Regions from separate parts of the Stenotrophomonas tuberculopleuritidis genome, predicted to be linked through region 2. Evidence: predicted binding sites of a transcription regulator. Region 2 holds the regulator's gene; the other holds the start of a gene.

Region 1 (15,558 bases), 2.3 Mb from region 2:
CATCGGGCTGGCCCTTGGGCACGAACGAGAGCAGCTGGCCACCAAACACGCTGATGGCAGCGGTGGCGTCGGGGGTTTCCACCAGCCAGGCATCGAGCCCCTGGAACTGACCGCTGCTGACACCCTGGATCTGTTGCACGTTGGATCGACTCCGGACGGCCGGCGACTGCGCGGCACTGTAAGCGGGGGGAAGGCTGAAACGGGTGGGGACCGCGGTCGTCGGCGCCTGCGCGCCCGCCTGCAGCGCGCGCAGGATACGCTGGCCGGCGCGACCATCGGCGTTGGCCCAGCCCAGCCGGCGCTGTTCCTGCTGGATCGCGCGACGGCTGGCCGTACCGATCATGCCATCGGCGCTGCCGATGTCGTGCCCGCGCGCCAGCAGCAGGGTCTGCAGCTGGCGGCGTTCGTCGCGGCCAAGCCCGGGATCATCGGTCGGCCAGGCCGTGGCCAGCCCGTTGCCGCCACGCAGGCGGTCGGCCAGGGTGGCGATGGCCAGGGCGTAACTCTCGGCGGCGTTGTAGCTGTAGATCGCATCGTAGTTGCGGAACACCAGCAGCGCCGGACCCTTGCTGCCGGCAGGCAGCAGCAGCGCGGCGCGCGCGTCGGCGGAAACACCGGCAGGCGCCAGCGTGCTGCCATCGAGCGCGGTAACACCCAGCGCCCGCCAGTCGGCGAGGCCACGGCGCTGGGTCCGCCCGGCCTGGCTGGCGTTGAAGCCGGCCGGAATACGCACTTCCATGCCCCACGGTTCGCCGGTCCGCCAGCCGGCGCGCTTGAGGTAGTTGGCGGTGGAGGCCAGCGCATCGGGAATGCTGCCGACCAGATCACGGCGGCCATCGCCATCGCCATCGACGGCGATGCGCGCGTAGGTGCTGGGCATGAACTGGGTGTGGCCGAATGCACCGGCCCAGGAGCCGGTCAGGCCCTGCGCCTGCAGGTCTCCCTGGTCGATCAGCTTGACCAGCGCCAGCAGCTCGCCACGGAAGAACGGTTGCCGACGACCGGCACAGGAAAGCGTGGCCAGCGACTGCAGCAGCGGACGCTTGCCGAATACCCGGCCGTAATCGCTCTCCACGCCCCAGACCGCGACGATGGTGGCCATGTCAACGCCGTACTGCGCCGATACGCGCTGCAGCAGCTCACGATGCTGCTGCAGCTGGACGCGGCCGTCTTCCACGCGTTGGCGATCGACCAGTGCGGCCAGGTAATCCCAGATCGGGGTGGTGAACTCCGGCTGCGCATCCAGCAGCGGCAACACGCTGGGATCGGGCTGCAGGCCGGCGGTGATCGCACTGAAACGCTCAGCGGTGATGCCCTGGGTCGCAGCGCTGGACTGCAGCCGGGCCATGCAGCTGGCGAAGGCAGGATCGGCCGGCGCCGACGTCGCGGGCGCGGCCACCGGCACGGCAAGCGCGGCGGCCAGGCCGAGCGTGGTCAGAATGGGCATGGCGTCCTCCGTGTTGCCGGTGCGGGCACCATGGTAACGCGCTGGGGCGGTGCGACAGGCACCGCCGCCAGGCCTGGCCCTGCGCTACCGTGGCGGGGCGCTGGGGCGCAGCAGGCGCAGGCCATAGGCAGGGTGGGCGGCATTCCACTGCGCGGCGACCTGCAGCCCCGCCTGCTGCAGCAGGTGGTCGAAGCTGGCGTCGGTGTACTTGTGGCTGTACTCGACACGGATCGGCTCGCCGGCGCTGAAGTGGAAGGTACGCCCATCCAGATGCACATCCTGTTCGCGTTGACTGACCAGGTCGGTTTCGATGCGCAGCCGCGCCGTGCTGTAGCGTGCCTGGTGGCGGAAGCCTTCGAGGTCGAAGTCGCTGCCGACCTCGCGGTTGAGGCGGGCCAGCAGGTTCAGGGTGAAGGCAGCGGTGATGCCGTCGGCATCGTTGTAGGCCGCCTCGATCAGGGCCGGATCCTTGTGCAGATCGATCCCCACCAGGGCCAGGCCGTCGGCGCCCATGGTCTGGCGCATTGCCCGCAGCAGCTCGACCGCCTCAGGCGTGGCGAAGTTGCCGAGGGTGGAACCGGGAAAGAACAGCAGACGCCGTGCTGCAGTGCGCGCCGGCACCGGGACCTGCACCGGCCGGGTGAAATCGGCACAGACCGGCAGCATTTCCACCTGCGGCAGCGCCGGTGCCAGGTGGTCGATGCTGGACAGCAGCGCGGCGCGCGAGATCTCGATGGGTGTGTAGGCCACCGGGTCGCGGAGGGCGGCCAGCAGCCGCGCGGTCTTGCGGCCGCTGCCACTACCCAGTTCGACCACGTGCACGTGCGGCCCCACCGCCTGCGCGATGTCCGGCAGCACCCGTTCGAGCAACGCCAGTTCGGTGCGCGTGGGGTAGTACTCGCGGGTCTGGGTGATCTGCTCGAACAGGCGTGAGCCGCGCGCGTCGTAGAAGTACTTGGACGGCAGCTGGCGCGACGCATGGGAGAGACCGGCCACAGCATCGGCCAGGATCTGCTGGCGGCCCGGGGTGAGGTCGGTCAGCGCCTGCAGCGCGTCCTGTACGGTACTCATGGAAGATCCTTTGCCAGACGCAGGCCGGAGAACTGCCAGCGCGCCGGCGGCATGAAGAAGTTGCGATAGCTGGCGCGCACATGACCGCGCGGTGTGGCACAACTGCCGCCGCGCAGCACCCACTGCCCGCACATGAACTTGCCGTTGTATTCGCCCAGGTTGCCGGCGAACGGCTGGAAGCCGGGATAGGCGCCATAGGCACTGTGGGTCCATTCCCAGACATCACCGAACAGCTGGCGCAGGCCCGTACCCTGCCCGGCCTGTGGATGCAGCTGGTCGTCATCGGCGAAATGGCCGTCGGCGGGCTGCGCGGCAGCGGCGGCTTCCCACTCGAATTCACTGGGCAGGCGCGCGCCATACCAGCGGGCACAGGCGTCGGCCTCGTAGTAGCTGAGATGACAGACCGGGGCATGCGGATCCAGCTCCCGCCACCCGCCCAGGGTGTACTCGCGCAGCAGCGCATCATCCCAGTACAACGGATGCTGCCAGTGCCCGGCCTCGCGCAGTGCCCAGCCCTCGCTCAGCCACAGGCGTGGATCGCGGTAGCCACCGGCATCGATGAACGCGCGGTACTCGGCATTGCTCAGCGGGCGCTCGGCCAGGGCGTGCGCGGGCAACAGGACGCGGTGCACCGGCGATTCGTTGTCATAGGCGAAGGCGGCGTGGTGCGGCCAGGCAGGCGCGCCGATGCTGACGATGCGTTCGCGCTGTTCAACCCACCCCTGCGCGCTGGCAGCACCCGCACGGGTGGCAAGGTCCTCGCGATACGGCGGCTGCAGCGGATTGCACCAGAACGCGTGCTTGATGTCGGTAAGCAGCAGCTCCTGATGCTGCTGCTCGTGCTGCAGGCCCAGCTGCAGGTGCTGCAGGGCATCGCTGTCCAGATCACCCTTGGACAGCCGTGACAGCACCTGTCGATCGACGTGCTGGCGGTAGTCCTGGACCTGCTGCAGCGATGGCCGTGACAGCAGCCCGCGCTGTGGCCGCGCGTGGGCGGGCCCCAGGCTCTTGTAGTAGCTGTTGAACAGGTAGTCCCAGGCCGGATCCCACGGCGTGTAGCCGCGCTGGCTGGCCAGCACGAAGCGCTCGAAGAACCACGTGGTGTGTGCCAGATGCCACTTGGCCGGGCTGGCATCGGCCATGCTCTGCAGCAGGGCATCTTCGGGGCTGAGCGGTGCCGCCAGCTGCACGCTGCGGGTGCGCACGCGGGTGAAGTGGCGGGCGAGATCACGCTGCGGGGCAGCGACGGCGGTGGTTGCGCTGTCCATGCGCCCAGCTTGGGTCGGGAGCGGTGAGCGCGATGTCATGGCCCGGTGCCGTTCTTTTCACATCCATGGCTGCGCGTTCAAGATGCCGGTGCGCGCGCCGCTAACGGCAATGCTGCGGCCGCTGCGTGACCGCGCTGGAATTCCGCGTGCCCCCTCATCCGCTCCGCCAGCCTGCGCATTACCTGTTCGTGCTGCCAGCCGTGCTGGTCGCGCTGGTGCTGTGGGCGAGCCTGGAGGGGGATGACGTCGCCCGCGCCGGGCAGCGCATCCTGCCCTGGCTGCTGGCCTGCCTGGGCGCGGGACTGGCGCTGCTGTACAACCAGGTGCGCACGTTGTGCCTGCTGTTGCTGGTGGCGGTGGCCTTTGCGGTACTGCACCAGGACCTGGGTCACTACCTGCGCACGGGCCGTGTCACCGCACTGACGCCGCTGCGCTTCCACGCGATCTCCGCCTGGTTGCCGCTGCTGTTCGCGGTGCATGCCCTGTGGCCCGAACGTGGCCGGCGCCGCCAGGACCTGTTGCTGCGGGCGATCCTGACCGGGGTGGTGGTCGCGGCCTTCATCCTGCTGGCTGCACAGCAGCCGCAGGGCATGCACGACCTGCTGTCGAACCGGCACTTCGGCTGGATTCCGAGTGACTGGAACGCGCTGGCGCAGGTGCCGGGGCTGCTGTTCCTGCTGGCCACCGCTGCGCTGGGGTGGCAGGCATGGCGCCGGCCACGGCCGCTGCATACCGCGATGCTGCTGGCGCTGCTGTGCCTGTGGTGGATGCTGCCGCGGATCTTCCTGCAGCCGGCGCTGCTGCCCGCACTGAGCGTGGCGGCGCTGCTGCTGATGCTGGCCGCGACGGTGCAGGAATCCTTCCACATGGCCTTCGGTGACGAGCTGACCGGGCTGCCCGGCCGCCGCGCGTTCAACGAGACCCTGAAGCGGGCCGTCGGCACCTACAGCATCGCGATGGTCGACGTGGACCATTTCAAGAAGTTCAACGATACCCATGGTCATGACACCGGCGATGACGTGCTGAAGCTGGTGGCGTCGCGGTTGTCACGGGTGGGCGATGGCGGCCGTGCGTTCCGCTATGGCGGCGAGGAATTCGCGGTGGTGTTCCTGGACCGCCCGGCAGCGGCCTGCGTGGATGCGCTGGAGGCGTTGCGAAGGACCATCGAGGACAGCCGGATGCAGCTGCGCGACCGGGCCACGCGCAGCCGTGACGATGCACTGGGCCAGCAGCAGCGCGGCCGTGGCGGTGGTGGTGTGGTGGTGCAGGTGACGGTGAGCATCGGCCTGGCCGACAGCCGCATCGATCCGCGCCCGGCGGCGGTGGTCAAGGCCGCCGACCAGGCCCTGTATGCGGCCAAGGAAGAAGGCCGCAACCGGCTGTGCGCACACGGCGGCCAGCGCGTGCTGGCCGTCCGCGGCGGCACCGCTCAGACCGCGTCCAGGTAGAACCAGCGGCCGTCGATGCGCAGGAAACGGCTGTGCTCGGCCATCTTCACCGCGCTGCCGCCACCGATGCGATAGCGCGCGATGAAGCGGACGTCGGCGCTGTCCTCGCCGGTAAGCCGGTGCTCCTGCACGGTCAGCCCCAGCCAGTGGGTCCGCTGGCCCGGCGCGTCCTGCAGCGACAGCTCGGCCGGGCGGGTGTCCGGATGCCAGGTGGCACGCAGGTAGTCCGGCAGCTGGCGCACGTAGGCGCTGTAGCGCGAGCGCATCAGGCGCTCGGCGTCGGGCGCGGCCTCACCGGCGTGGAAGCGGCCGCAGCAGGCTGCGTAGTCCGCAGCCAGGCCGCAGGGACAGGGATCGGCAGGCATTCGTTTCATGCCGCCATTGTCGCGCGGGCGGGAGCCCGGCGACAGGCGTATGCTGTCGCGCCCCCCTGTGCTGGATCGTCGTGCTGGAACTGGTTCCCCCTGAGTTGTGGTGGCTGGTGCTGATCGCGTTCATCGCCGGCCTGGTCGATGCGGCCGTCGGTGGCGGCGGACTGGTGCAGCTGCCGGGCCTGTTTACGGTCTTGCCACAGCAGACCCCGGCGATGCTGTTCGGCACCAACAAGTTCAGTTCGATGTTCGGCACCGGCGCGGCGGCGTGGCGCTATGCGCGCAACGTGCGCTTCCCGTGGAAGCCCGTGCTGTTCGCGGCCGCGACCGCTTTCGTGTTCTCGTTCCTGGGCGCCACTGCGGTCAGCCTGCTGCCCAAGGACGCGGTGCGCCCCCTGGTGCTGGTACTGCTGCTGGCAATGCTGGCCTACACGCTGTGGAAGAAGGACTTCGGCGCGCTGCACCGGCCGCGTGAGATCGGCCGCAGGGAACTGCTCACGGCGCTGGCCATCGGTGCGGCGATCGGCTTCTACGATGGCTTCTTCGGACCAGGCACCGGCAGCTTCCTGATCTTCCTGTTCGTGCGCTTCTTCGGGCTGGACTTCCTGCGCGCGTCGGCGGCATCGAAGGTGGTGAACCTGGCCACCAACGTGGCGGCGATCTCGTTCTTCGTGCCGACCGGCAACATCCTGTGGCTGTTCGCACTGCCGATGGCGGCGGCCAACATCTTCGGCTCGGTGGTGGGAACGCGGCTGGCGCTGAAGGGCGGCACGCCCTTCATCCGCAAGCTGTTCGTGGGGCTGGTGGTGGTGCTGATCGCGCGGATGGCGTGGGATACGTTCCGCGGTACGTGAAGGCAGGTCTTGGCCGGCGCGACCCTTCGGGGCTACGCCGGGCATGGCCCGGCGCTGCCCGGTCGGGCCTCAGGCTTCGGCTTCTTCCGGTTCCGTGGCCTGCTGACGGCTGCGCTCGGGCAGCTTCAGACGCTTGCCTTCTTCGTCGTACTCGATCAGCAGCACGCCCGAGTCGTGGCGGCCGCTGATCTCGACGAAACAGGCACCGCCAATGAACGGCTCCAGCGTCATCACCGACTTCAGCGGCGTCGCGACCACCATCTGGAAGCCGAAGTTGTCGAAGATGTTCATTGCCAGCGCGGTGAACTCGTTGTCGGCCTTGTCGAAGGCCTCGTCGAGCACGACTGCGGCATAGCTGGGCAGCTGGCTGTCGGCGCCGCCAAGCTGGTAGCGCAATGCGGCGGCCAGGCAGGTGGTGGCCAGCTTCTGCCGCTGGCCACCGGATTTGCCGGCGCCGCTGCGGTAGATCTCGACCTGCTGGCGCGTCTCCGCATCCAGCTCCACGCCGATGAACTCAACGTGCAGGCGCACGTCCATCACCAGCTCGCGCCAGCGCTTGTCCTCGCCTTCCTGGGAACCCAGCCGGTTGACCAGCTGGCGCAGCACGGTGAACTGGGTCTCGGCCAGATCACGCTGCTCGGTCTGCTGCTGCGACAACACCTCGCGCAGCTGCTGGTGGAACTCCAGCACTTCGGGCAGGCGGCGGTCGCTGAGTTCGATCGTCAGCAGCGTGCCGCGGTTGAACGGCACCTGCTCCAGGCTGGCATTGACCTCGTCCAGGCGCTGGCCGATCGACTTGCGGGCTTCGGCACTGTGCCGCTGCAGCGCGAGCAGATTGTTCTTGCTCTGGTTCTGCAGCAGATCGAAGAAGCGTTCCTCATGCTGCGGCAGGCCGTCGCGCTCCAGGCGCTCGAGGCGGGCGAGGAAATCCTCGGCCGAGGCCACCGAAACGGTGAAGTCGCCCGATTCCTCCGGCCATTGCTGGATGAAGCGGCGGAAGCAGCCGAGCAGCAGGTTCTCGATGCGGTTGACGTCCTGCTGTGACGAGGAGAGCTGTTCGTTCAGCGCATTGCTGACCTGGCGCATGTGCGCTTCCAGCGTTTCCAGGCTGAGCGGTCCCTGTTCCTGCAGGCGTTCGGCGAGGCCGGCTTCCTGCGCTTCGGCCAGGTCGGGAAGCACCAGCGCCCGGCTCTGCTGGCGCGCGCGGTCCAGACGGTCGCGTTCACGCACCAGCTGGCCGCGTTCGACGCGGGTGTCCTCGTAGGTGCGGCGGGCCTGTTCGATGTCGGCGCGGGTGGCGTCGATCTGCTGCGCCAGGCGGGCCAGGTCGGCGTTGCCCTCGCGCAGGTCGTGCAGGCTGGCTTCGATGTCGGCCAGGCGCTGCTGCGGGGCGGCCACATCGATCTCGTTCCAGTCGATGCCCACCAGCTGGTGGCAGGCCAGGCGGCGCTCGTTGTCGAGGTCGCGCTGGCTGCGCAGGCGCGCGATGTCGCTGTCGCAGTCGGCGATGCGCTTGGCCAGTTCCTGCGCCTCGCGTTCGAAGGCGCCGAGCTTGTCGCGGTTGTTGAAGCCGAGGATCCAGCGCCGGCGGTCACCCACCGCGCTGCGGTCATCCTTCTCGAAACGGTCGCCCGGATGCTTGACCTGGCCTTCGCGGGTGATGCCGCGGTCGACACTGCGCAGCTGCCTGGCGTCGACGCATTCGTAGTCGAAGCGCTTGCCGAGCTCGCGCCGCAGCCAGCCCTCGAACACGTGGTCGCGCAGTTCCAGCTTGTGCAGCAGCGACTTGGCCGACGGCTCGCGGGCAAATGCTTCCTCGTTGCGACGTACACGGTAGTAGGTGAACCGCATGCCCAGGTGGGTGCGGTTCACCCATTCGGCAACTTCGTTGTAGTGCCTGTCGTCGACCAGCAGGGACTGCGCGAAGCCGAACAGCACGCGCTCGATCGCGCCCTGCCAGCCCTGCTCTTCCGAGCGGACCTGGATCAGTTCGCCTACGAACGGCAAGGCGGCTTCGGGGATGCCGGTCTCTTCGGCCAGGCGCGCGCGCAGCTTCTGCATCGGCGCGGGAATGCTGGAGGGCGTGCGCTGCATCGCCTCCAGTTCACCGCGTACCTCGGTGAAGCGGCGCTCATCATCACGCTTGCCGCCCAGACGCTCACTGATGGCATCGTCCAGGGCGCTGGAGGCGCGCTGGCGGTCTTCCAGTTCGGACTGCGCGCGTGCGACCAGTTCGGCAAAGCCGTGGGCGTCGTCGGGCAGTGCCGCCTGCAGTTTCAGCGCGGCATCACGGACCTGCGCCTGCTTGGCCACGCGGCGGTCGCGCTCGGCTTCGGCGCGGCCCTGTTCGCGTTCCAGTTCCTCGATGCGTTCACCGCCCTGCTGGCGGCGCTGCAGTTCCAGCTCGGCCAGGCGCTCGGTATGGTTGTCCAGCGCGGCGCGGCGCTGTGCTTCCTCGCCCAGCAGGCCGCGGTCGCGGGTATCCATCTCGCGCAGGCGCGCCTCGATCAGCAGCTGGCGGCGGCTTTCACGGAAGCTGTCGATACCGAGCTTCAGCGCTTCGTCGTCGCCGCGGCGGCGGCTCATCGCCTGCAGCTCGCGGTAGTGCTCGCGCGCCGGCTGCAGGGTTTCGACCTGGCGCCGCGCGGTCACCACCGCCTGGTGCGCGCCATCGAGCTCGGCGAAATCGCTGACCAGCCGCTCGGCCGCATCGAAGGTCTTCGGCGTATCGAGCATGAAGTCGCGCAGGAAGACGTTGAGGTCGCCCAGGTTCTTCGCCGACTGCGTCTTGTGCAGCAGCCGCAGCGCCATCTCGTTGTCGATGCCGAGCAGGTGGCGGAAGCGTTCCGCATAGCCGGAGAACGTGTCGAAGTGATGCACTTCGGCCAGCTTCTGCTTGAGCTTGCGCAGGTCCAGATCGAAGCCGCCCAGGTCCTTGGCGATGTCGAACGGACGCTCGGCGATCATGTAGTGCTTGCGCACGTCGGCGGCGGCGGTACCGCTGCCGGAGATCCACAGCAGGCGTACCAGACTGACCACGCGGCCGTCGCCGGCACGGTACTCCAGCACCAGTGCGGTCCAGGTTGCGCCCTTGCGCAGGTACTGGGTGGCGATCTCGCCGGTGCCGCTATCCTGCTGGTCGGCCCACGCGCCCCGCACGTAGGACACCAGGTTGCGGTCGCGGCCACTGCGCTCGGCTTCACGCGCGGCGGCATTGAAGTCGACGATCGCCGGCGGCGTCAGCAGCGCGGACATCGCATCGAGCAGGGTGGACTTGCCCGAGCCGGAACGGCCGACGAACAGGAAGCCGCGCTCGGCGATCGGCACTTCGGTCAGGCCGTTGAAGGTGCCCCAGTTGTGCACCTGCAGGCGACGCATGCGGAACTGCTGCAGGCGCGGGTCCGGCAAGCCGTCGTTGAACAGGGCGGGGGTGTGCTTGGAAATGGCCATGCGGTGCTCGGGTCTCTCAGGCTTCGGCGGCCGGGGTTTCGCGCAGCTGGCGGTACACCGCCGAGAGCTGGGAAACATCTTCCGCGGAGAACAGCAGCTTCAGTGCCGGTGATACTTCATGACGGTCTTCCTGGCCGGCCAGGCGGGTCAGGATGTGGTTGTCCTTCATCTTCTGCACTGCCGAGGCGACACGGCGGTTGAAGCCGGCCCGGTCGGTGGACAGGTTCTTTTCGTAGATGGCCAGGGCTTCGGCCATTTCGGCTTCGGCGACCACCGCGCGGTTGCCGCGCGCATCGGCTTCGCCCAGCTGCTGGCGCAGGTACAGCAGCAGCACCGAATCGATGAAGGTCAACGGCGAGGTGCGCAGCAGCACCGGCGCATCGACGTCCTCGGTGTCGGCCTGGCGGGTGAAGGCCACGCCGCTGTCACGGTCGAGCACCAGTTCCAGGAACAGGTCCGACAGCGCCGAACGGATGCCGGCCTCGCTGCGGATCAGCGCCGGCCACAGTCTGGCGTGGCGCAGCTGGTCGATGCTGGGACCGATCAGCAGCTGGCACAGCGCGCGACGCGCATCCAACGGCAGGCGCCCGGTGTCGCCCAGGTAATACACGTCGTTGCCGCGCCGGGGCTGGGCCGCGACCGGTGCCGGCTCGGCCTCGTAGGCATCCTCGGCCAGGTCGGCATGCGGTGCGTCGATGGGGTCTTCATGCCAGCTCATGGCGTTTCTCCTGGGTGAACCAAACCAGCGGAATACGGGCGCGGCGCACCTGGCCATCGCCACCGCGCCAGGTGGCGATTTCCTGCTCGCCAGCGATCACGTTGCCAAAGCGGGTACCCAGCGACAGATAGCCGATGACACTGCCCAGGCCCTGCGGCGCTTCGCGCTGCGACAGCGCCTGGGCGATGCTCAAGCGCGGCTGGGTGCCCAGCAGTTCATGCAGGTCGAGCCGCAGCGTGCGGAAGTCGATTTCCGACGAGGCGACCAGATCGCCGACGCTTTCCAGGCTGATGCTGGCCGCATCGTTGTACTCGACGCTGCCGTCGACCTGGACCGTGCGTGGATCGTGCAGCTTCCACTGCGACCACGAACGCAGGCGGCTGGTGGTCAGCTGCAGATCGCGGCCGATCGAGCGCTGCGCGGGGAACTCATCGCGCAGGGCCAGGGCTTCGGACTGCGCCTGCTTGAGCAGCTGGTTGAGACGGCGCTGCTCCAGGTAGCCGCGGCTCTGCACGAAGCCGCGCAGGCTGCGCGCGAAGTTCTGCAGCACGTCATGCACCTGGCCACCACGCTCGAGCATGGTGCTGGTGAAGCCGCGCAGGAAGTTGCGTTCGTTGCGGTCCAGGCGCCGGGCGAAGCCGCGGGTCAGCAGCGTCTCCAGCGCAGCATCGAGCTGGGCGCTCTGCTCGGCATCGTTGAGCAGCCGCCAGAAGGCCTGGAAACTGCGGCCTGCATCGCTCTCGCCGATCACGTCCACGCCTTCGAACAGCTTGGACAGCACGTCACCCCGCTCGCCTTCGTCGTCGATGATGCGTTCGCGGAAATCGCGGTTGAGCTGCTCGAAGTCATCGCGCACCCGGCGGAAGTCTTCGGTCAGCTCGTCGGCCAGGCCGATGATCTGGCGCGTGCGTTCCAGCGCGCGCTTGCCGTCCAGCGCGGTGACGCGGCCGGCGCCCACACGGGCGATCTCGGCATCGATGCGGTCACGCTCGTCGCGCAGCGCGGACAGGCGTGCATCGGGATCGGCCTCGGTCTGTGCGGCCAGCTGCGACAGCTGTTCAATCACCAGGGCCAGGCGGCTTTCGGTGGCCGCGACGCGGGCCTGCTCGAGGCTGTCGGCGAAACGGATCGCCTGCAGCGCCTGGGTCGACAGCTCGTACTGCTCCTGGTCGGCCCCGTCGGGCAGGCGGCGCTCCAGCCAGCCCTGCGCCAGCCAGTGCGCGATGTAGGCCTGCGCGGTACGCGGCAGGTCACGCGACAGTTCATGGCCGTTGAGCTGGTCCAGCGCACGCTGCAGGCGCTCATTGAGCACCGAGGCCGGCAACGTGCGATCGCCTTCCATCAGCAGCCCCTGCAGCAGGCCGATGATTTCCGGGGCATGGTCGGCAGCGAGCAGCTTCCATTGCGGCTGTTCACGCAGGTGGCGGTAGCGGGTGATGCGTTCGCGGTGCTTCATGCAGCGAGGTCGGTCGAAAGGGCGCGGTGGCGACGGCGCGCGCCACAGCGCGGCACCGGCACGGCGAAGGCGGCGGCCACCACGGGCCGCCACCGGGGGGCGACGGCGCTCAGCGCTTGCCGCCCACTTCGATGAAACGCAGGAACTCGGCGCGGGTACGGGCGTCCTCGCGGAAGCTGCCCAGCATCTTCGAGGTGACCATGCTGACGCCACGCTTGTGGATGCCGCGGGTGGTCATGCACTCGTGGGCGCCTTCGACGACCACACCGACGCCGACCGGCTGCAGCACGTCCTGGATGCACTGGGCGATCTGCGCGGTCATCTTCTCCTGCACCTGGAAACGGCGCGCATAGGCTTCCACCACGCGGGCCAGCTTGCTGATGCCCACCACCTTGCCGGCCGGCAGGTAGCCGACGTGCACGCGGCCGATGATCGGCGCCATGTGGTGTTCGCAGTGGCTTTCGTATTCGATGTCGCGCAGGACGATCAGTTCATCGTAGCCGGCCACTTCCTCGAAGGTGCGCTCCATGTAGGCGCGCGGGTCGTCGCGGTAGCCGCTGAACCAGTCGCCATAGGCTTCGGCGACACGGCGCGGGGTATCCAGCAGGCCTTCCCGGGACGGATCCTCACCGGCCCAGCGCAGCAGGGTGCGCACTGCAGCCTCTGCGTCGGCCTGGGTCACATCGCCCTGCGGGGCAGCCTTTTCGTTGTTCTTGCTCATTGCATACAGCGCCCGAACGGGGGGCGAGCATCGTACCCGACCGGGGGGTGGGTCGTCCTGTGGGGACGGTTCATCGGGGTCGTTTCGGCGCGTTGCTGCTATCGGTCTGGAGTGGGAGAGGGGGCTGCGCAGGACCGTCCGGCCCTGCGTCACCCCGACCACCAGCACACAGGCGCAACGCCTTCCTCAGTGCACTGCACCCATCCCATTCAGCAAACGCTATTGATAGGAATGAAATTAGTAGTATCCTATCTATCTCTTATGGACCGACCCCTCGACGAGCGCACCGTGCTGCAGATGCAGCTCAGCTCCGGCCTGCTGTACGCAGGGCGGCAATGGCAGCGCCTGGCCGACAGCCGGCTGGGCAGCTATGGCATCTCCACGGCCTGCACCATGCCGCTGCTGATGATCGGCCGTTCCGGCGGCGGTATCCGCCAGGTCGCCCTGGCCCAGCAGCTGGGCATGGAAGGTCCCTCGCTGGTGCGCCTGCTCGACAAACTCTGCGCCAGCCAGCTGGTACGCCGCGAAAGCGATGCCAGCGACCGCCGCGCCAACCTGTTGTGGCTGACCGACGAGGGCCACGCGCTGGTCAGTGAACTGGAGGACCAGTTGATCGGCCTGCGCCAGGACGTGTTCGGTGAGCTGTCCATGGATGAACTGCACGCCGTGCTGAAGGCATGGCGCCTGCTGGCCGAGGCCGCCGACCGCATCACGTAAGGCCGTTGCCGCTGGAATCCGCCGCTGCCGTGTACGCGCCAGCGGCTGTTGCCCGTTGCTGTTGTTTCGTTTTCCCTCCCCCACTCGCCCCCGCCCCTTCCAATGCCCGGTGAATTCAGTCTCCACGGAGTGTTCGTTCCAACCCTGCTGGGGTTGATGGTGTTGGCCTATCTGGTCAACAGCGGCCTGCACGCGCTGCTGCAGCGTGCCGGCGCCTATCGCCATGTATGGCATCCGGCGCTGTTCAACCTGGCCCTGTACGGGATCGTGCTGGGCCTGCTGTTCCACCTCCTGCGTTGGATGCAATCGTGAACAAGATCGTGAAGAAGACCCTGCCGGTGCTGCTGACCGGCGCCGCCGTGATTGTTGCCCTGCTGGTGCTGCGCCAGCTGTGGGTCTACTACATGGATGAGCCGTGGACCCGCGACGCCCATGTCGGCGCCGATGTCGTGCAGGTGGCGCCGGACGTGTCCGGGCTGGTGGAAACCGTGCAGGTGGCCGACAACCAGGCGGTCAGGAAGGGCGACCTGCTGTTCGTGATCGACCGGGCGCGCTACCGCATCGCGCTGGAACAGAGCCGCGCCAGCCTGGCCGAGCGCCAGGCCTCGGTGGCGCAGTTGCGGCGCGAGATCGGCCGTGACCGCAGCCTGCAGGATCTGGTTGCCGCCGAGGATGCGGAAGTGCGCCGGGCCAAGCTGCAGGCCGCGCAGGCCGCGCTGGCTACCGCCCAGGCGGCGGTCGATCTGGCCGAACTCAACCTGGCCCGCACCGAAGTGCGTGCGCCGGCGGATGGCCGGGTCAACGACCGCACCATGCGTGTGGGCGACTACGTGGTCGCCGGCAAGCCGGTGCTGGCGCTGCTGGATACCGGTTCCTTCCGCATCGACGGCTACTTCGAGGAAACCCGCCTGCGTGGCGTGGCCCCGGGCCAGGCAGTGGACATCCGCCTGATGGGCGAGGACATCGCCCTGCGCGGCCATGTGCAGAGCATCGCCGCCGGTATCGAAGACCGCTACCGCAGCAACGGCAGCACCCTGCTGCCGAACGTGACCCCGGCCTTCGACTGGGTGCGGCTGGCGCAGCGCATCCCGGTGCGCATCGCCATCGACGAGGTGCCCAAGGGCGTGGAACTGATCGCTGGCCGCACCGCCACGGTGACCGTGGACACCAGCCGTCATCCGCACGATGGCAAGGCCGGCACCACGCCGGCACAGGCGGGCCTGTGAACGCGACCCTGCCCCGCCTGGGCCTGCTCCTCGCACTGGCCAGCCTGGCCGCGTGCAGGACGGTCGGCCCGGACTACGCCCTGCCGGAAGGGTCGGCCTTCAAGCGCCCGGAGGCCAACGCGGCGTTCATCGATACGCAGAACCCGCAGGTCGCCGCCAACCAGCCCCTGCCGGCCCGCTGGTGGTCGCTGTACAACGATCCGGTGCTGGACGGGCTGATCAGCCAGGCGCTGCGTGACAACGTGGAGCTGAAGGCCGCCGATGCGCATCTGCGGCGCGCCGCCGCCGTGTACGAACAGGCGCTCGATGCCGGTGGCTTCGAGTACGAGGCCGAGGCGGGGATCAGCCGCGCCCAGCTGTCGGCCGAATCGTTCCTGCAGGAGCACGAGCTGCCGGTGATCAACCTGGCCGACGGCAAGTTCGCGGTCAGCTACCAGTTCGACCTGTTCGGCAAGCTCAAGCGCGGCGCCGAAGCGGCGCGTGCCGATGAGCAGTCGGTGGCGGCGGCGCGCGATCTGGCCCAGGTCAGTGTGGTGGCCGAGGTCGCCGACAGCTACCTGGAGATCTGCCACGCCAATCACGAGCTGCACGTGGCCGAGCATTCGCTGCAGCTGCAGCAGCGCAGCCGCGCGGTCACCCAGCGCCTGATCGCCGCAGGCCGCGGCACGCCGCCGGAACTGGCCCGCGCCAATGCCCAGGTGGCCCTGCTGGAAGCTGCACTGCCGCCGCTGCGCGCGCAGCGTTCGGCTGCGGCCTATTCGCTGGCGGCGCTGCTCGGTCAGACCCCGGGGCAACTGCCGGCCGGCGTGAT
Region 2 (15,558 bases):
GCCAGGAACGAGCCGGCGGTGGTGCTGGTGCCGGGCCCGGTGCGTTCCGCGCTGGCCCGCCTGGTCCGCCACAGCGTCCCGTCGCTGTCGGTCCTGGCCTACAGCGAGGTGCCGGAAGACAAGCGCCTGAAGCTGGTCGGAACGATCAGCTGACGCCGCCTCCCGACGCGCCAGAAAACAGACACCACCTCCACAACGCAGCAACCGACAGATTCCAAGGGGAACCCGAACCGTGCAGACCACCGACCACCCGCGTTCTCCGACCGCCACTCCGCCGACTTCGTCCCGTGACCACAGCATGAAAATCAAACGATTCGTCGCCGCCGACATGCGTTCGGCCATGAACCTGGTGCGCAAGGAGCACGGCCCCGACGCCGTGATCCTGTCCAACCGCCGGATCGAGGAAGGCATCGAGATCGTCGCTGCCGCCAACTACGATGAGAGCGCCGTGCAGCGCGCCCTGGAAGCCTCGCGCCGCGAGGTGGCCCCGCCGCCGCCGCCGAAGCCGCGCACCGCTGCCGATGCCGTGATCGCTGCCGTCACCCGCCGCCGCAGCAGCACCCCCGCCGCCGAGCCGGTCGCCGCGACCACGTCGGCGGTCGCCGCCCTCGCCCGCGCCGCGGTGGGCGCCACCGGCCGCACCCTGGACAGCGCCGACGAGATCGTGCCGACCCGCGGCAGCACCGGCTTTGCCGCCACCCTGGCCCGCGCCGCCGTCAATGAATCGACGCTGCCCGAACAGATCTTCGCGCCGTTCGCCGAGGCCATCGTGGCCCCGCCGGCCGCCGCTGCGACGGTCGCGCCGGCCGCTATCAACCGCGCCCGTTTCCAGATCGATCCGCCGCTGGAAGACACCGCCGCACCGATCGCCGCTGCACCGCCGCCGTTGCCGATGGCCATGGCAGCCGCTGCTGCGCCGGCGCCGGACCTGGAGACGGTGCCGGTCGCTGCCGCCACGGTCGCCGCCGCTGCGGTCGAGGCCGCGCCGGCGCCGCTGCCGGCCCTGGCCGTGGCCCCCGCATTGACCCTGGTCGCGCCGGATGACGCCGAGATCCGCCACCTGCGCCAGGAAGTGGCCGGCATGCGCCAGGTGATCGAGCGCGAGATGAACCGCTTCACCGACGAGCGCCTGCGTGGCTGCCCGGTGCGCGCCACCGCGCTGGACCTGATGGACGAGTACGGCTTCGACGCCGGCATCGCCCGCGACGTGGCCATGCAGATTCCGCCGGAGACCGAGGCCCACCGTGGCCGCGGCCTGATGCTGGGGCTGATCTCGCGCAAGCTGCCGATCGCGCCGGTCGATCCGATGGAAGAAGGCGGCGTCATCGCCCTGGTCGGCCCCACCGGTGCCGGCAAGACCACCACCATCGCCAAGCTGGCCTCGCGCTTCGCCGAAGCCCATGCCGCCCGCGATGTCGCGCTGGTCACCACCGATACCCTGCGCATCGGCGCCCGCGAACAGCTGTACGGTTACGGCCGCCAGCTCGGCATCGCGGTGCACGAGGCCAACAGCGGCACCGACCTGGACCAGCTGCTGGAACGCCTGAAGGACTACAAGCTGGTGCTGATCGACACCGCCGGCCTCGGCCCGCGCGACCGCGCGCTGGCTGCCCAGCTGCAGTGGCTGCGCGCGGCCCGCCAGGTCCGCACCCTGCTGGTACTGCCGGCCAACACCAGCTTCGGCGACATGGACGAGGTGGTGCGCCGCTTCGGCGCGGCCAACCTGCAGGGCCTGGTGCTGAGCAAGCTGGACGAGACCGGCCGCTTCGGCAACGCCCTGTCGGTGGCGGTGGACCACAAGCTGCCGATCACCTGGGTGACCGACGGCCAGGACGTCCCGGACGACCTGCACCGCGCCAGTGCAGCCAATCTTGTACTTCGCCTTGAAGATTTGCGCCGCGCGGCCGATATGCCCTGCAACCCGGAGTTGAACCATGCCGTCGCGTGAGTACGCCAAGCTGACCACCACCTTCCCGCTGTCGGCCACCCGCAGCGAGCCGCTGGGCCCTGTGCGCACGATCGCCGTGACCGGCGGCAAGGGCGGCGTGGGCAAGACCAACGTGTCGGCCAACCTGGCCGTGGCGCTGGCCGGCATGGGCAAGCGCACGCTGCTGCTCGACGCCGACCTGGGCCTGGCCAACATCGATGTGATCCTGGGCCTGAACCCCACCAACACCCTGGCCGACCTGGTCGCCGGACGCTGCAGCCTGGACGATGTGATCATCGAGGGCCCCAACGGCGTGCTGGTGGTGCCGGCCGCGTCCGGTCGCCGGCACATGGCCGAACTGGCCCCGGCCGAGCACGTCGGCCTGGTCAACGTGTTCTCCGAACTGGAACGCGAGCTGGACATCATGGTGGTGGACACCGCCGCCGGCATCAATGACGGCGTGCTGACCTTCTGCCAGGCCGCGCAGGACACCGTGGTGGTGGTCTGCGACGAGCCGGCCTCGATCACCGACGCCTACGCGCTGATCAAGGTGCTGTCGCGCGAACGCGGCGTGGACCGCATCCAGGTGGTGGCCAACATGGTGCGCGACCCCAACGAAGGGCGCGTGCTGTATGAGAAGCTGACCCGCGTCTGCGAGAAGTTCCTGGCCGATGTCTCGCTGAACTACCTGGGCTGCGTGCCGCAGGATGACTGGCTGCGCCTGTCGGTGCAGCGCCAGCAGCCGGTGGTGAAGGCCTACCCGTCCAGCCCGGCCGCGCTGGCGATCACCGAGATCGCCCGCCGCACCGCCCGCTGGCAGGCCCCGACCGAACCCCGTGGTGGCGTCGAGTTCTTCCTCGAACGCATTCTCAAGCAGCGTGGGGTGGCCGCATGAAAGGCGCCGCCCAGTACAGGGAAGTCCAGCGCTCGGCGGCGAACGAGGTCATCGCCCAGCATTCGGACCTGGTGCGGCGCATCGCCCACCACCTGGCCGCACGACTGCCGGCCAGTGTCGAGGTGGACGATCTGATCCAGGCCGGCATGATGGGCCTGATCGAAGCCTCGCGCAGTTACGACGCCGACCAGGGCGCCTCGTTCGAGACCTATGCGTCGATCCGCATCCGCGGTTCGATGATCGACGAGATCCGCCGTGGCGACTGGGTGCCGCGTTCGGTGCACCGTCGCGCCCGCGATGCGGCAGCGACCATCCGCCGGCTGGAGCAGAGCACCGGGCGCGCCGCCAGCGCGACCGAGGTGGCCGCAGCCATGGACATGCCGCTGCCGGAGTACCTGCGGCTGATGGAGGATGCCTCGCGCGGCCAGGTACTGAGCCTGGAATCGCGCATCGAAGACCAGGGCGAGCTGGATACCGTCGCCCAGGGCGGCCCGACCCCGCAGCAGGTGCTGGAGCGCGGCGAGTTCGGTCGCGAGCTGGGCAAGGCCATCGGCCACCTGCCCGAGCGCGAGCAGCTGGTGCTGTCGCTCTATTACGAGCAGGAACTGAACCTGAAGGAGATCGGTGCCGTGCTCGGGGTGAGCGAATCGCGGGTCTGCCAGATCCACGGCCAGGCAGTGCTGCGCCTGCGTGGCCGGTTGAAGATTTTCGAGGCCGCCGATGCCGGCCTTGAACAATGAACATGCTCGAGATGGCCGACGCCGGGCTCGAGAGCTGAACAACAAAGGAACTCTGCTTTGAACAAGAACATGCGCATCCTGATCGTCGACGATTTCTCGACCATGCGTCGTATCGTCAAGAACCTGCTGGGCGATCTGGGCTTCACCAACACCGCCGAAGCCGAGGACGGGCATGCCGCGCTGTCGTTGCTGCAGAGCCAGCCGTTCGACTTCGTGGTCACCGACTGGAACATGCCGGTGATGACCGGCATCGAACTGCTCAAGGCGATCCGTGCCGATGCCAAGCTGAAGACCCTGCCGGTGCTGATGGTCACCGCCGAAGCCAAGCGCGAGCAGATCATCGAAGCCGCGCAGAACGGCGTGAACGGCTACATCATCAAGCCGTTCACCGCGCAGACCCTGGAAGAAAAGCTGGGCAAGATCTTCGAACGCCTGGCGGCCAGCGCCTGATGGATACCACGGTCGACAAGAATGCCCTCGCCCAGCGCCTGCAGGAAGCCCTGGACGCGCTGGAATCCGGCGACGAAGCGGCCTGGCGCCAGCGCATCGACGGTCTGGTGGCGGCACGCACCCAGCCGATGATGAGCGGCCTTTCGCGGCTGGCGCGCGAACTGGGCCAGGCCCTGGGCGAGCTGCCGACCGTGCCCGACGAAGCCGGCGAACTGGACGACGCCTGCGCACGGCTGGATCACGTGGTGGCAATGACCGAACAGGCCACCCATCGCACCCTGGACCTGGCCGAGGAATGCCGCAGCCTGACCGAGCAGCTGCGCGCCGATGGCCTGCAGCCGGGCCAGGATGCACAGCTTGAGCGCATCCGCCACAACCTCACCGAGATCGCCCTGACCCAGAGCTACCAGGACCTGACCGGGCAGATCATCCGCCGCGTGGTGGGCATTGTCCGCCGCGTGCACGAAGGTTTCGGCGCGCTCGGGCTGCCGCCGGAACAGCATCGCACCGCCCCGGAACTGGCCGGGCCGGCACTGAAGGGACTGGACCGCCACGCGGTCTCGCAGAACGACGCCGACGACCTGTTGTCGGATCTGGGGCTGTAACCATGGGCGCGGTAGCCGACGACATCACTGCCGATTTCATCATCGAGGCACAGGAAATCCTGGATCGCCTCGGCGAACAGCTGGTGTCGCTGGAACAGGCACCGCAGGACAACGAACAGCTCAACGCGGTCTTCCGCGGATACCACACGCTGAAGGGCGGCGCGGGCTTCCTCGGCATCACCGCGATGGTCGAACTGTGCCACGCCGCCGAAGAGGCGCTGGGCGCCGCGCGCGCCGGCCAGGCCGTGCTGCAGGCCCATCATTTCGATGCGGCCCAGCAATCGCTGGATTACCTGCAGTCGATGCTCGATGCGGTGTCCTCCGGCAGCGAACCGGGCTACGCCCCGCCGGAACTGGTCGCCCAGTTCGACGTGCAGGGCGGCGCCGCGGCGGCGCCAGCGGTGGCGCCGGCAGCGGCCGGCACCGGCGACCTGATCACCGACGACGAATTCGAGGCCCTGCTCGACCAGTTGCATGGCGGCAAGGCGCCGACCACGGTGGCGCCGGCGGCGAAGAAGGCCGACGACATGATCAGCGAGGACGAGTTCGAAGCCCTGCTCGACCAGCTTCACGGCGGCGCCGCCCCGGGCGCCAGCGCGGTTCCTGCGCCGGCGCCGGTCGCAGCGGCGCCGCGACCTGCAGCGCCGGCGGCAGCGGCCGCGCGGCCGGCGGCCAACAAGCCGGTTGCCGAAGCCGAGCACACCGTGCGCGTGGACACCAAGCGCCTGGATGCCATCGTCAACCTGATCGGCGAGCTGGTGCTGTCCCGCAACCGCCTGAAGACCCTGCGCACGCGCCTGCGCGACGAAGAGCTGGATCGTGCGGTGTCCACCCTGGACATCGCCACCGCACGGCTGCAGTCGGCGGTGATGCGGACCCGCATGCAACCGGTCGGCAAGGTGTTCTCGCGGTTCCCGAAGGTGGCCCGCGACGTTGCGCGGTCGCTCAAGAAGGAAGTGGACCTGGAGCTGATCGGTGCCGAGACCGAGCTCGACCGCAATCTGGTCGAAGCGCTGGCCGACCCGCTGGTGCACCTGGTACGCAACGCGATCGACCATGGCGTGGAAATGCCCGACCTGCGCGAGGCGCAGGGCAAGCCGCGGATGGGCCACGTGCGCCTGTCGGCGCAGCAGGAAGGCGACTATGTCAGCATCGAAGTACAGGATGACGGCGCCGGCATCGATCCGGAAAAGCTGCGCGCGAAGGCGCGCGAGAAGGGCCTGATCGATCCGGAAGCGGCCGCCCGCCTGAGCAGCGAGGAATGCCTGCACCTGGTGTTCCTGCCGGGCTTCTCGACCAAGGCGCAGGTCACCGACATCTCCGGCCGTGGCGTCGGCATGGACGTGGTGCAGTCGCGCATCCGCGAGCTGAGCGGCCAGATCCAGATCCAGTCCGAACTGGGCCGCGGCAGCCGCTTCCTGATCCGCGTGCCGCTGACCCTGGCGATCCTGCCCACCCTGCTGGTGCAGGCCGGCGAGGATGTCTACGCGCTGCCGCTGGCGCGCGTGATGGAAGTGCTGCACGCGCCGCGCACCTCGCTGGGCTGGTTCGACGGCCGTGCCGTGCTGGACCGCCGCTCGCACACCCTGCCGCTGGTGGACCTGCGGCAATGGCTGGATGTGACGCCCGCCGCCTCGTCGCTGCTGACCATCGTGGTGCTGCAGGCCGGTGAAGCGCGTTTCGGCCTGGTCGTGGACCAGGTGCGCGGCCGCGAGGAAGTGGTCATCAAGCCGCTGCCGAAGGCGCTGCGCGGCCTGCGCGGCTACGCCGGCGCCACCCTGATCGGCGACGGCCGCATGGCGCTGATCCTCGATGTGGACGGGCTGAGATGAATCCCGCCGGGCATGGCCCGGCGCTGCCTGGCGTTGCCCTTGCCGGCGACCCGAAAACTGTGACCACCGTCTGTACGCGATCTACCGGTGTCTCAAGTCCCATTCATACACGCCGATACCGGACCCATGGATAGACTCAGCCTCATTGGACTTTTCCTCGCCCTGGCCTCGCTGGTCGGTGGCAGCATCCTCAAGGGCGCCGGCCTGGCCTCGCTGTGGTCGCCTGCTGCGTTCGTGATCGTCATCGTCGGCACCATCGCCGCCATCCTGCTGCACACGGCCCCGGCGGTGTTCAAGCATGCCTTCAGGATCGTGCGCTGGGTCGTGCGCCCGCCGCACAGCGACCGCCGCGAGCTGATCCAGCAGATCGTGGAATGGAGCAACATCGCCCGCCGCCAGGGCCTGCTGGGCCTGGAAGCACAGGTGGAGGCGCAGCAGGACCCGTTCCTGCGCAAGGGGCTGCAGCTGCTGGTCGATGGCGTGGAGCCCGAATCGATCCGGCACATGCTGGAAATCGAGCTGAGCAGCCAGGAACACCAGGACCAGGCCGGGGCCAAGGTGTTCGAGGCGATGGGCATCTACGCGCCCACGCTGGGCATCATCGGCGCCGTGCTCGGCCTGATCGCGGTGATGAAGAACCTGGCCGACCCGAGCAAGCTCGGCCACGGCATCGCCGCGGCGTTCACCGCCACCATCTATGGCATCGCCTCGGCCAATCTGCTGTTCCTGCCGATCTCGGCAAAGCTCAAGAGCGTGATCTCGCACAACAGCCGCGACCGCGAGATGGTCATCGAAGGCCTGATCTCGATCGCCCAGGGCGAGAACCCGCGCAACATCGAAACCAACCTCTCCGGTTTCCTGCACTGACATGGCCCGCCGCAAGCACCACGAAGAGCACGCCAATCACGAGGCATGGGCCATCCCCTATGCCGACCTGATGACGTTGCTGCTCGCCTTCTTCGTGGTCATGTACGCGATTTCCTCGGTCAACGAAGGCAAGTACCGGATCATGGCCGACGCCCTCACCGATGCCTTCGGGGGGGCACCGCGCACCATCAACCCGGTGCAGGTGGGCAACAAGCAGGTGCAGGGCGGCGGATGGGACAGCCCGTCGGTGATCAAGTCCGGCACCAAGATTGGCCCCTCGGCACCGGCGCCATCGCACGATCCCACGCTGCTGCCGTCGATGGCCTCGCAGATGCGCATGCCGGTGTCGGTGCACAACCAGGAACAGATCGCGCGTGCCGAGCGCCAGCTCAACAGCATCGCCGACCGCCTGACCGCCGCGCTGGCACCGCTGATCGATCGCGGCATGATCAGCGTGCGCCGCACCGAGCTGTGGATCGAGGTGGAGATCAACAGCGACATCCTGTTCCCGACCGGTTCGGCCGCGCTGGACGTACACGCGCGGCAGACCCTGGCCAGCCTGGCCGGGGTGCTGCGCGACGTGCCCAACAGCGTGCGCGTGGAAGGCCACACCGACAACGTCCCGATCGCCACCGCGACGTTCCCGTCCAACTGGGAACTGTCGGCCGGGCGCGCCGCCAGCGTGGTGCACCTGTTCGCCGACCAGGGCCTGCAGCCGTCACGGCTGGCGATGGTCGGCTACGGCCAGTTCCGCCCGCGCGAAGAGAACGACAGCGCGCAGGGCCGCAACCGCAACCGGCGGGTGATGGTGATCATCCTGGCCGACACCAGCCACGCAGTCGATCCCCTGGGCGAGCGCCTGAACGCCGCCACCGGCGCTGCCGGCTCCGCCCCCGCACAGCCGGCCGCAACGCCGGCTGCCGGTCCCGCTTCCCCCATCGCACCGGTGCAGTTGCCGCCGGTGCCGGCTGGCAGCCGCGTCGGCGCCGCCGTTCCCCCTGCAATGAAGGAGTAATCCGATGCGCATCTGGGCAGTCGCCAACCAGAAGGGCGGAGTCGGCAAGACCACCACCACCCTCGCCCTCGGTCGCGGCTTGGCCGCGCTCGGCCACCGCGTGCTGCTGATCGACCTCGACCCGCACGCCTCGCTGACCCGCGCCTTCGGCGTGCCGATCGAGCCGCCGCCCAGCGGCGTGCTGGAGCTGTTCGGCGCGCCGCCGGCCGATCTCTCCACGCTCAGCCACGCCAGCCGCATCGGCGGGCTGGACTACGTGTGCGCGCAGTCCGCGCTGGCCACGCTGGAACGGCGCAGCGCCAACCAGCCGGGTCTCGGCCTGGCCCTGCAGAACGCCCTGACCCGCCACCAGGACCGGCACGACTACATCCTGCTGGACTGTGCACCGACCCTGGGCCTGTTGATGATCAACGCGCTGGCCGCTGCCGACCGCCTGATCATCCCGACCCAGGCCGAGCCGCTGGCCCTGCATGGCCTGGATGGCATGGTGCGCACCGGTGAAATGGTCGAGCGTTCGCGCCGCCGTCCGCTGCCGATCTCGATCCTGCCCACCCTGTTCGACCGCCGCACCCGTACCGGCAACGAATCGCTGCGCGCGATGCAGGACCGGCACGGCAGCCGCGTCTGGGAAGACGCGATCCCGATCGACACCCGCATCAGCAATGCTGCCGGCCTGACCCTGCCCAGCCTCGGCGAGGACTATCCCGGCCGCGGCCTCGCGGCCTACCGGCGTGCGCTGAACTGGATCCTCGGCGAAGACGCGCGCGTGCTGGAGCAGGCCGCATGAACAGCACCGGCCTGCTCGACGATTACCTCGACGAACTGCTCGGCGACGCGATCGCGTCGGCGCCCCGCAGCGACGCCGCGCCCGCCGCCACCGCGCCCCGCCCGGCGGACGCAGACGCGACCGCCGCAGAACGCGAACCGACCTGGGACGACCTCCCCGCCGAGGTCATCTACGAGACCGGCACCGTCGCCGCCGATGCGGCCTTCGACACCGCCGGTAGCGCCGGGCCATGCCCGGCGGACGCAACCGCAACCGCAACCGCCGCCGCACCCGAACCCACCTGGGACGACCTGCCGGCCGACGTCATCTACGAGACCGGCACCGTCGCCCCCGAACTCGATGCCGCCTTCGACACCGCCGGTAGCGCCGGGCCATGCCCGGCGGACGCAACCGCAACCGCAACCGCCGAACGCGAACCGACCTGGGACGACCTGCCCGCCGACGTCATCTACGAGACCGGCACCGTCTCCGCCGATGCCGCCTTCGACACCGCCGGTGGCGCCGGGCCATGCCCGGCGGACGCAACCCCAACCGCAACCGCGCCCGCACCCGAACCCACCTGGGATGACCTGCCGGACGAGGTGATCTACGAGACCGACGCCGCCGAAAGCCTCGCGCACACCGACAGCCCCGGGCTGCAGGCGGCGTTCGAGGCCGCCGCCGTCGGCGATGTGGTCCCTCCGCCGGCGGCACCGATCGCCCGGGTCGCCGCAGCCGCTCCGGCGCCTGCGGCACGCGCCGCGGTGGCGCCGCCGCCGCGGGTGGCCGTGGATGCACCGGCGGCAAACCGCCCTGGCACCTGGCAGGAACTGCAGGCCCAGGCGCATCAACCGGCCAGCAGCCCGCACCCGCAGAGCCGCCGTGCCAGCGAGCGCACCTCGCGTTGGCTGCGCCTGCGCTGCGGCAGCCAGGCCTATGCACTGGAACTGCTGAAGGTGCAGGAAGTCGTGCTGCCGGTACCGCTGCTGCCGCTGCGCGGTACCGCGCCAGCCATGCTCGGCATCATGAACCTGCGTGGCCAGGTGGTGCCGGTGATGGACCTGGGCTTGCATCTGGGCGCCGCCTCGGCCGCCGACGACGCGCAGACCCGCATCGTGGTGCTGGAAGAGGACGGCGAGACCCTCGGCCTGCGCGTGTCGGCCGTGGAGGATGTCGCCAACCTCACCGACTCGCAGATCGAACCGCCCGATACCGCGCGCATCTGCCAGATCTCCAATGAACTGTTCCGCGGCGTCGCCCGGATCAGCCAGCGCCCCATGATCCTGCTCGATGCCACCCAGCTGCTGGGCTGAGGCCGCCGACCGCTCTTCCACGCCTGGCCACGATGGGCTCCCCCGCCCGGCGACCGATACAGCCCTAAAGAACCCGCCCCCGCTGCCGTTATGAATGTCGGAACCGTTTGTCCGGAGCAACGATGAGCACTGTCGAACTGGGTGAGGATCTCGGCATCGAGAGCAGCACCGAGCTCAAGAACCGCCTTTCGCCCCTGGTGGCGGAAGCAGGCGAGCTGACCCTGGATGCAAGCCAGGTCGGTCGCATCCACACCGCCAGCGTGCAGGTGCTGTGTGCCTTCGTACAGGCCCGCCGCGAGGCAGGCCTGGGCACCGGCTTCCACGGTTGCACTGCAACCTTCCGTGACGCTGCACGCCTGTTGGGCGTCACCCAGGCCCTGGGCCTGGACGTACCCCATGACAACCTGAAATCTGTGGAGAACGCTGCATGAGCGCACGTATCTTGGTGGTGGACGATTCGGCGTCGATGCGCCAGATGGTTTCCTTCGCCCTCACCTCGGCCGGTTTTGCCGTCGAAGAAGCTGAAGACGGCGCGGTCGCGCTCGGTCGTGCCAAGGGCCAGCGCTTCAATGCGGTGGTCACCGACGTCAACATGCCGAACATGGACGGCATCGCGCTGATCCGCGAACTGCGCCAGCTGCCGGACTACAAGTTCACGCCGATGCTGATGCTGACCACCGAGTCGGCAGCGGACAAGAAGTCCGAAGGCAAGGCCGCCGGCGCCACCGGCTGGCTGGTCAAGCCGTTCAATCCCGAACAGCTGGTCGCCACCGTGCAGAAAGTGCTGGGCTGATCGCCTCGCACTGTTCCCCCTCTTCGCTTCCGGATCGCCACTGCCATGAGCATGGACCTGCAACGCTTCCACGCCACTTTCTTCGAGGAGAGCCGCGAAGGCCTCGACGCCATGGAGGCTGGCCTGCTGGCCCTGGAATCGGGGCAGCAGGACGCGGAGATCATCAATTCGGTGTTCCGTGCCGCCCACTCCATCAAGGGCGGCGCCGGCACCTTCGGCTTCGATGCCATCGCCGGCCTGACCCACGTGCTGGAAACGCTGCTGGATGAGCTGCGCGCCGGCAAGCGTGCGCTGGAGAGCGCGGCGGTGGACGCGATGCTGTCCTCGGTGGACGTGCTGCGCGCCCTGCTGCGCGAGGCCGAGCACGGCCAGGCCGCCGACCCCGCCGCCGTCGCAGCAGTGAAGGCACGGCTGGAAGCGGTGCTGTCCGGCCAGGCCGCCAGCAGCGCGCCGGCGGCGGCCGCCATCAAGGTGGACGACACCCCGGAAGCGTGGCAGATCGGCTTCACCCCGGCGCCGTCGCTGTTCATGAGCGGCAACGATCCGCTGCGCATCATCCGTGAACTGGAACACCTGGGTTCGCTGCAGGTGGCCGCACGCATGGAACGCCTGCCGGGCTTCGCCCAGCTCGACCCGCTCGAAGCACACCTGGCATGGGACCTTGGCCTGGTCGGCAAGGTCCCGCGCAGCAAGATCGAAGACACCTTTGCCTGGGTGCTGGACGATTGCGAACTGGACATCCGTCCGGCGGCGCCGCCGAGCCTGGCCACCCAGGCCCCGGTTGCCGCCGCGCCCGCCCCGATCACAGCCGCGCCGGCAGCCGCGCCGGCCCCTGGCAGCGGCGCCAGCGCCGAAGCAGAAACCTCCATCCGCGTCAGCGTCGACAAGGTCGATGCGCTGATCAACCTGGTCGGCGAACTGGTCATCACCCAGGCCATGCTCAAGCAGGTCTCGCACGCGCTGGACCCGGTCCATGCCGAAAGCCTGTTCGCCGGCCTGGACCAGCTGGAACGCAATACCCGCGACCTGCAGGAAGCGGTGATCGGCGTGCGCATGCTGCCGGTGGACGCGGTGTTCCGCCGCTTCCCGCGCCTGGTCCGCGACCTGTCCGGCCGCCTCGGCAAGCAGGTGCGCCTGCGCACCATCGGCGAAGGCACCGAACTGGACAAGGGCCTGATCGAAAAGATCGCCGACCCGCTGGTCCACCTGGTGCGCAACTCGATCGACCATGGCCTGGAAATGCCGGACGTGCGTCGCGACGCCGGCAAGGACGAGACCGGCACGATCACCCTGGCCGCGTCGCACCAGGGCGGTCACATCGTCATTGAAGTCAGCGATGACGGCCGCGGCCTGAACCGCGAGAAGATCCTGGCCAAGGCCCACGAACGCGGCCTGGCGGTGCCGGACAACCCGACCGATTCGCAGGTCTGGGACCTGATCTTCCAGCCCGGCTTCTCCACCGCCGATGCGGTCACCGATCTCTCCGGCCGCGGCGTCGGCATGGACGTGGTCCGCCGCAACATCCAGGCACTGGGGGGCGAGGTGCAGATCGAAAGCAGCCTGGGCAGCGGCACCCGCACGCTGATCCGCCTGCCGCTCACCCTGGCCATTCTCGACGGCATGACCGTGGCGGTGGCCGGAGAAACGCTGATCCTGCCGCTGGCCTATGTGCTGGAGGCCCTGCAGCCGCAGGCCGAAGACATCCGCAGCATGGCCGGCGAAGGCCGCGTGCTGCGCGTACGCGGTGAGTACCTGCCGATCCTGTCGCTCAGCGAATACTACGGTTACGGCCAGCGCGCACCGGGCAGTGAATCGCTGGTGGTGGTGGTTGAAGGCGACGGCCAGAAGATCGCCCTGGAAGTGGACGAACTGGTCGGCCAGCAGCAGGTGGTGGTGAAGAACATCGAGAACAACTACCGCCGCATCGGCGGGGTGTCCGGTGCCACCATTCTCGGCGACGGCCGTGTGGCGCTCATCGTCGACATCGGTGGCCTGGTGCGCTCGCTGAGGATGCCGCAGGCCGCCTGATCCGCGCCGCCGCGCCGACCCACACCGCCGCCCTCCGGGGCGGCGGTTTTCGTTTGCGGTCACGCCGCTGGCGCAGGCGCGGCAACGCGTTGCCCGCGTCCCGGCACCAACTGTGATCTTCATCGCAGGCGTAGTTTCGTCCGCAACCGTCGATGCATCCGAAAGCCCTCGCCCGGCAAGGCTTTCGAGCACTTCGCCCTACGCCACCGAATGTGACATCCGTCCATAAAGTACGACGCAGCGGCGCCGTTATCCCGGTTGACGGCAGTCACCGAAGCCCCACCCGGCACCACCGTTCCCTCCTGCAACGACCTTTTTGCCTGCGCCCTTGCCGCCGGCATTCTGCCCACCTTGGAGCACCCTGCATGAAGTGGTTCCACGATCTGCCCATCGCCCGCAAGCTGGCTGTGGGATTCACCCTGACCACCCTGATGACCGTCGTACTGGGCGCGTTCGCCCTGGTCCGCCTGTCCGAAGCCAACGCACAGCTGAGCGCGATGGCCTCCAACGATATTCCGTCGGTGCAGTACCTCGGCGAAGTGCGTTCGCAGCTGGGTGAGTTCCGTACCTACGAACTGGCCCAGCTGACCATGCTCGACCAGCCGGACAAGGTGGCCGACTACAACAAGCGCATGAACGACACCGCCGCCGTGGTGCGCGAGCAGCTGGCGGCCTATGCCAGGCTGCCGGCCGGGGCCAAGGAACGCACCCTGTACCAGGCCGTGCAGACCGATGTGGACGCCTACTTCGCGGCCAACGACAAGCTGCGCGCGGCCGCCTCCAGCGGCGATGGCGTGCTGGCCCAGCAGATCTCCGACGAGCAGTCGCGTCCGCTGCGGCGCAAGGCCTTCGAGGATCTGAAGACACTCGGCGCGTACAGCAGCTCGCTGATGCAGGGCAAGATCGAGACGGCCAATGCCACCCATCGCAACAGCATGCTGGCGATCATCGCCGCGATCGTGCTGCTGGTGGTGGTGGCGGCAACGCTGGCCGTGGTGATCTCGCGCGCGGTGGTCGGCCCGCTCGGCAAGGCCGTGCACGCCATCCAGGCGGTGGCCCGCGGCGACCTCAGCGTCACCACCCAGGCCACCGGCAAGGATGAAGCCGGCCGCATGCTCGCCGCCACCGGCGAGATGACCGCGATGCTGCGGCGCTTCTCCGAGCAGACCCAGCTGATGGCGCAGATGCATGCCGGCCCGGATATCAGCCACCGCATCCCCGAAGACTTCCCCGGCGTGTACGGGCAGCTGGCCGGCGGCATCAACACGGTCATCTTCGAACACCTTGATTCGATCCGCGATGCCATCGACGTGCTCAACCAGTACGCCACCGGCAACCTGACCCCCGACGCACGCCGCCTGCCGGGCAGCCGCGCCATCCTGCACGAGTCGATGGATGCGGCCAAGGCCAGCCTGCTGGCCATCAATACGCAGATCCAGCAGCTGGCCTCGGCCGCGGCAGCCGGCGATTTCAGCCAGCGTGGCGACGCGCAGCGGTTCGATCACGATTTCCGCGTGATGATCGAACAGCTCAACAGCATGATGCAGGTCGCCGACGGCAACCTCGGCCAGCTCTCGCAACTGCTGCAGGCCATTGCCGCAGGCGACCTGACCGCGCGCATGGATGGCCAGTTCCACGGCGTGTTCGCACGCATGCGTGACGATGCCAACACCACCGTTGCCCAGCTGACCCAGATCGTCAGCCAGATCCAGGCCAGCGCGTCCAGCATCACCCTGGCCGCCGGCGAGATCGCCTCGGGCAACAGCGACCTGTCGCGCCGTACCGAGCAGCAGGCCGCCAACCTGGAAGAAACCGCCGCCTCGATGGAGGAACTGACCTCCACCGTGCGCCAGAACGCCGAGCACGCGCGCCAGGCCAACCAGCTGGCGATCGGCGCGCACGGCGTGGCCTCGCAGGGCGGTGAGGTGGTGGGCCAGGTGGTCACCACCATGTCGGCCATCGAAGCCTCGTCGAAGAAGATCGCCGAGATCATCTCGGTCATCGATGGCATCGCCTTCCAGACCAACATCCTGGCACTGAACGCCGCGGTGGAAGCCGCGCGTGCCGGCGAACAGGGCCGCGGGTTCGCCGTGGTCGCCAGCGAAGTGCGTACCCTCGCCCAGCGTTCGGCCGCCGCCGCCAAGGAGATCAAGGGCCTGATCGATGATTCGGTCGGCAAGGTCGCCGAAGGCTCCAGCCTGGTCCACCAGGCCGGCAGCACCATGGGCGAGATCGTCGCCTCGGTGCAGCGCGTGACCGACATCATGGCCGAGATCTCCGCTGCCTCGCAGGAGCAGTCGGCCGGCATCGAGCAGGTCAACCAGACC

What was found. The regulator FliA, encoded in region 2, starts transcription of late flagellar genes. The targets are predictions, from matches to a motif close to TAAAGTTTNNCNNNCNNNGGCCGATAA.
Region 1: Q5Z10_RS21140 (GGDEF domain-containing protein) is a predicted target of FliA. The motif match lies at 3,864-3,890, and genes of this name have one in related genera.

The regions. Positions count from the first base shown of each region.
Region 1 covers NZ_CP130831.1:4,631,793-4,647,350, forward strand. Annotated here, with positions in the region: gene Q5Z10_RS21125 (lytic murein transglycosylase) at 1-1,447, opposite strand, end outside; gene egtD (L-histidine N(alpha)-methyltransferase) at 1,532-2,518, opposite strand; gene egtB (ergothioneine biosynthesis protein EgtB) at 2,515-3,786, opposite strand; gene Q5Z10_RS21140 (GGDEF domain-containing protein) at 3,933-5,234, shown strand; gene Q5Z10_RS21145 (YchJ family metal-binding protein) at 5,216-5,608, opposite strand; gene Q5Z10_RS21150 (sulfite exporter TauE/SafE family protein) at 5,680-6,459, shown strand; gene Q5Z10_RS21155 (ATP-binding protein) at 6,529-9,909, opposite strand; gene Q5Z10_RS21160 (DUF4194 domain-containing protein) at 9,926-10,627, opposite strand; gene Q5Z10_RS21165 (DUF3375 domain-containing protein) at 10,614-12,083, opposite strand; gene folE (GTP cyclohydrolase I FolE) at 12,193-12,804, opposite strand; gene Q5Z10_RS21175 (MarR family winged helix-turn-helix transcriptional regulator) at 13,066-13,521, shown strand; gene Q5Z10_RS21180 (DUF1656 domain-containing protein) at 13,624-13,833, shown strand; gene Q5Z10_RS21185 (efflux RND transporter periplasmic adaptor subunit) at 13,830-14,747, shown strand; gene Q5Z10_RS21190 (efflux transporter outer membrane subunit) at 14,744-15,558, shown strand, end outside.
Region 2 covers NZ_CP130831.1:2,261,188-2,276,745, reverse strand. Annotated here, with positions in the region: gene flhA (flagellar biosynthesis protein FlhA) at 1-153, shown strand, start outside; gene flhF (flagellar biosynthesis GTPase FlhF) at 299-1,948, shown strand; gene Q5Z10_RS10730 (MinD/ParA family ATP-binding protein) at 1,935-2,822, shown strand; gene Q5Z10_RS10725 (RNA polymerase sigma factor FliA) at 2,819-3,562, shown strand; gene cheY (chemotaxis response regulator CheY) at 3,620-4,012, shown strand; gene Q5Z10_RS10715 (protein phosphatase CheZ) at 4,012-4,617, shown strand; gene Q5Z10_RS10710 (chemotaxis protein CheA) at 4,620-6,449, shown strand; gene Q5Z10_RS10705 (flagellar motor protein) at 6,576-7,316, shown strand; gene motD (flagellar motor protein MotD) at 7,318-8,331, shown strand; gene Q5Z10_RS10695 (ParA family protein) at 8,336-9,118, shown strand; gene Q5Z10_RS10690 (chemotaxis protein CheW) at 9,115-10,410, shown strand; gene Q5Z10_RS10685 (STAS domain-containing protein) at 10,533-10,841, shown strand; gene Q5Z10_RS10680 (response regulator) at 10,838-11,203, shown strand; gene Q5Z10_RS10675 (chemotaxis protein CheA) at 11,249-13,231, shown strand; gene Q5Z10_RS10670 (methyl-accepting chemotaxis protein) at 13,597-15,558, shown strand, end outside.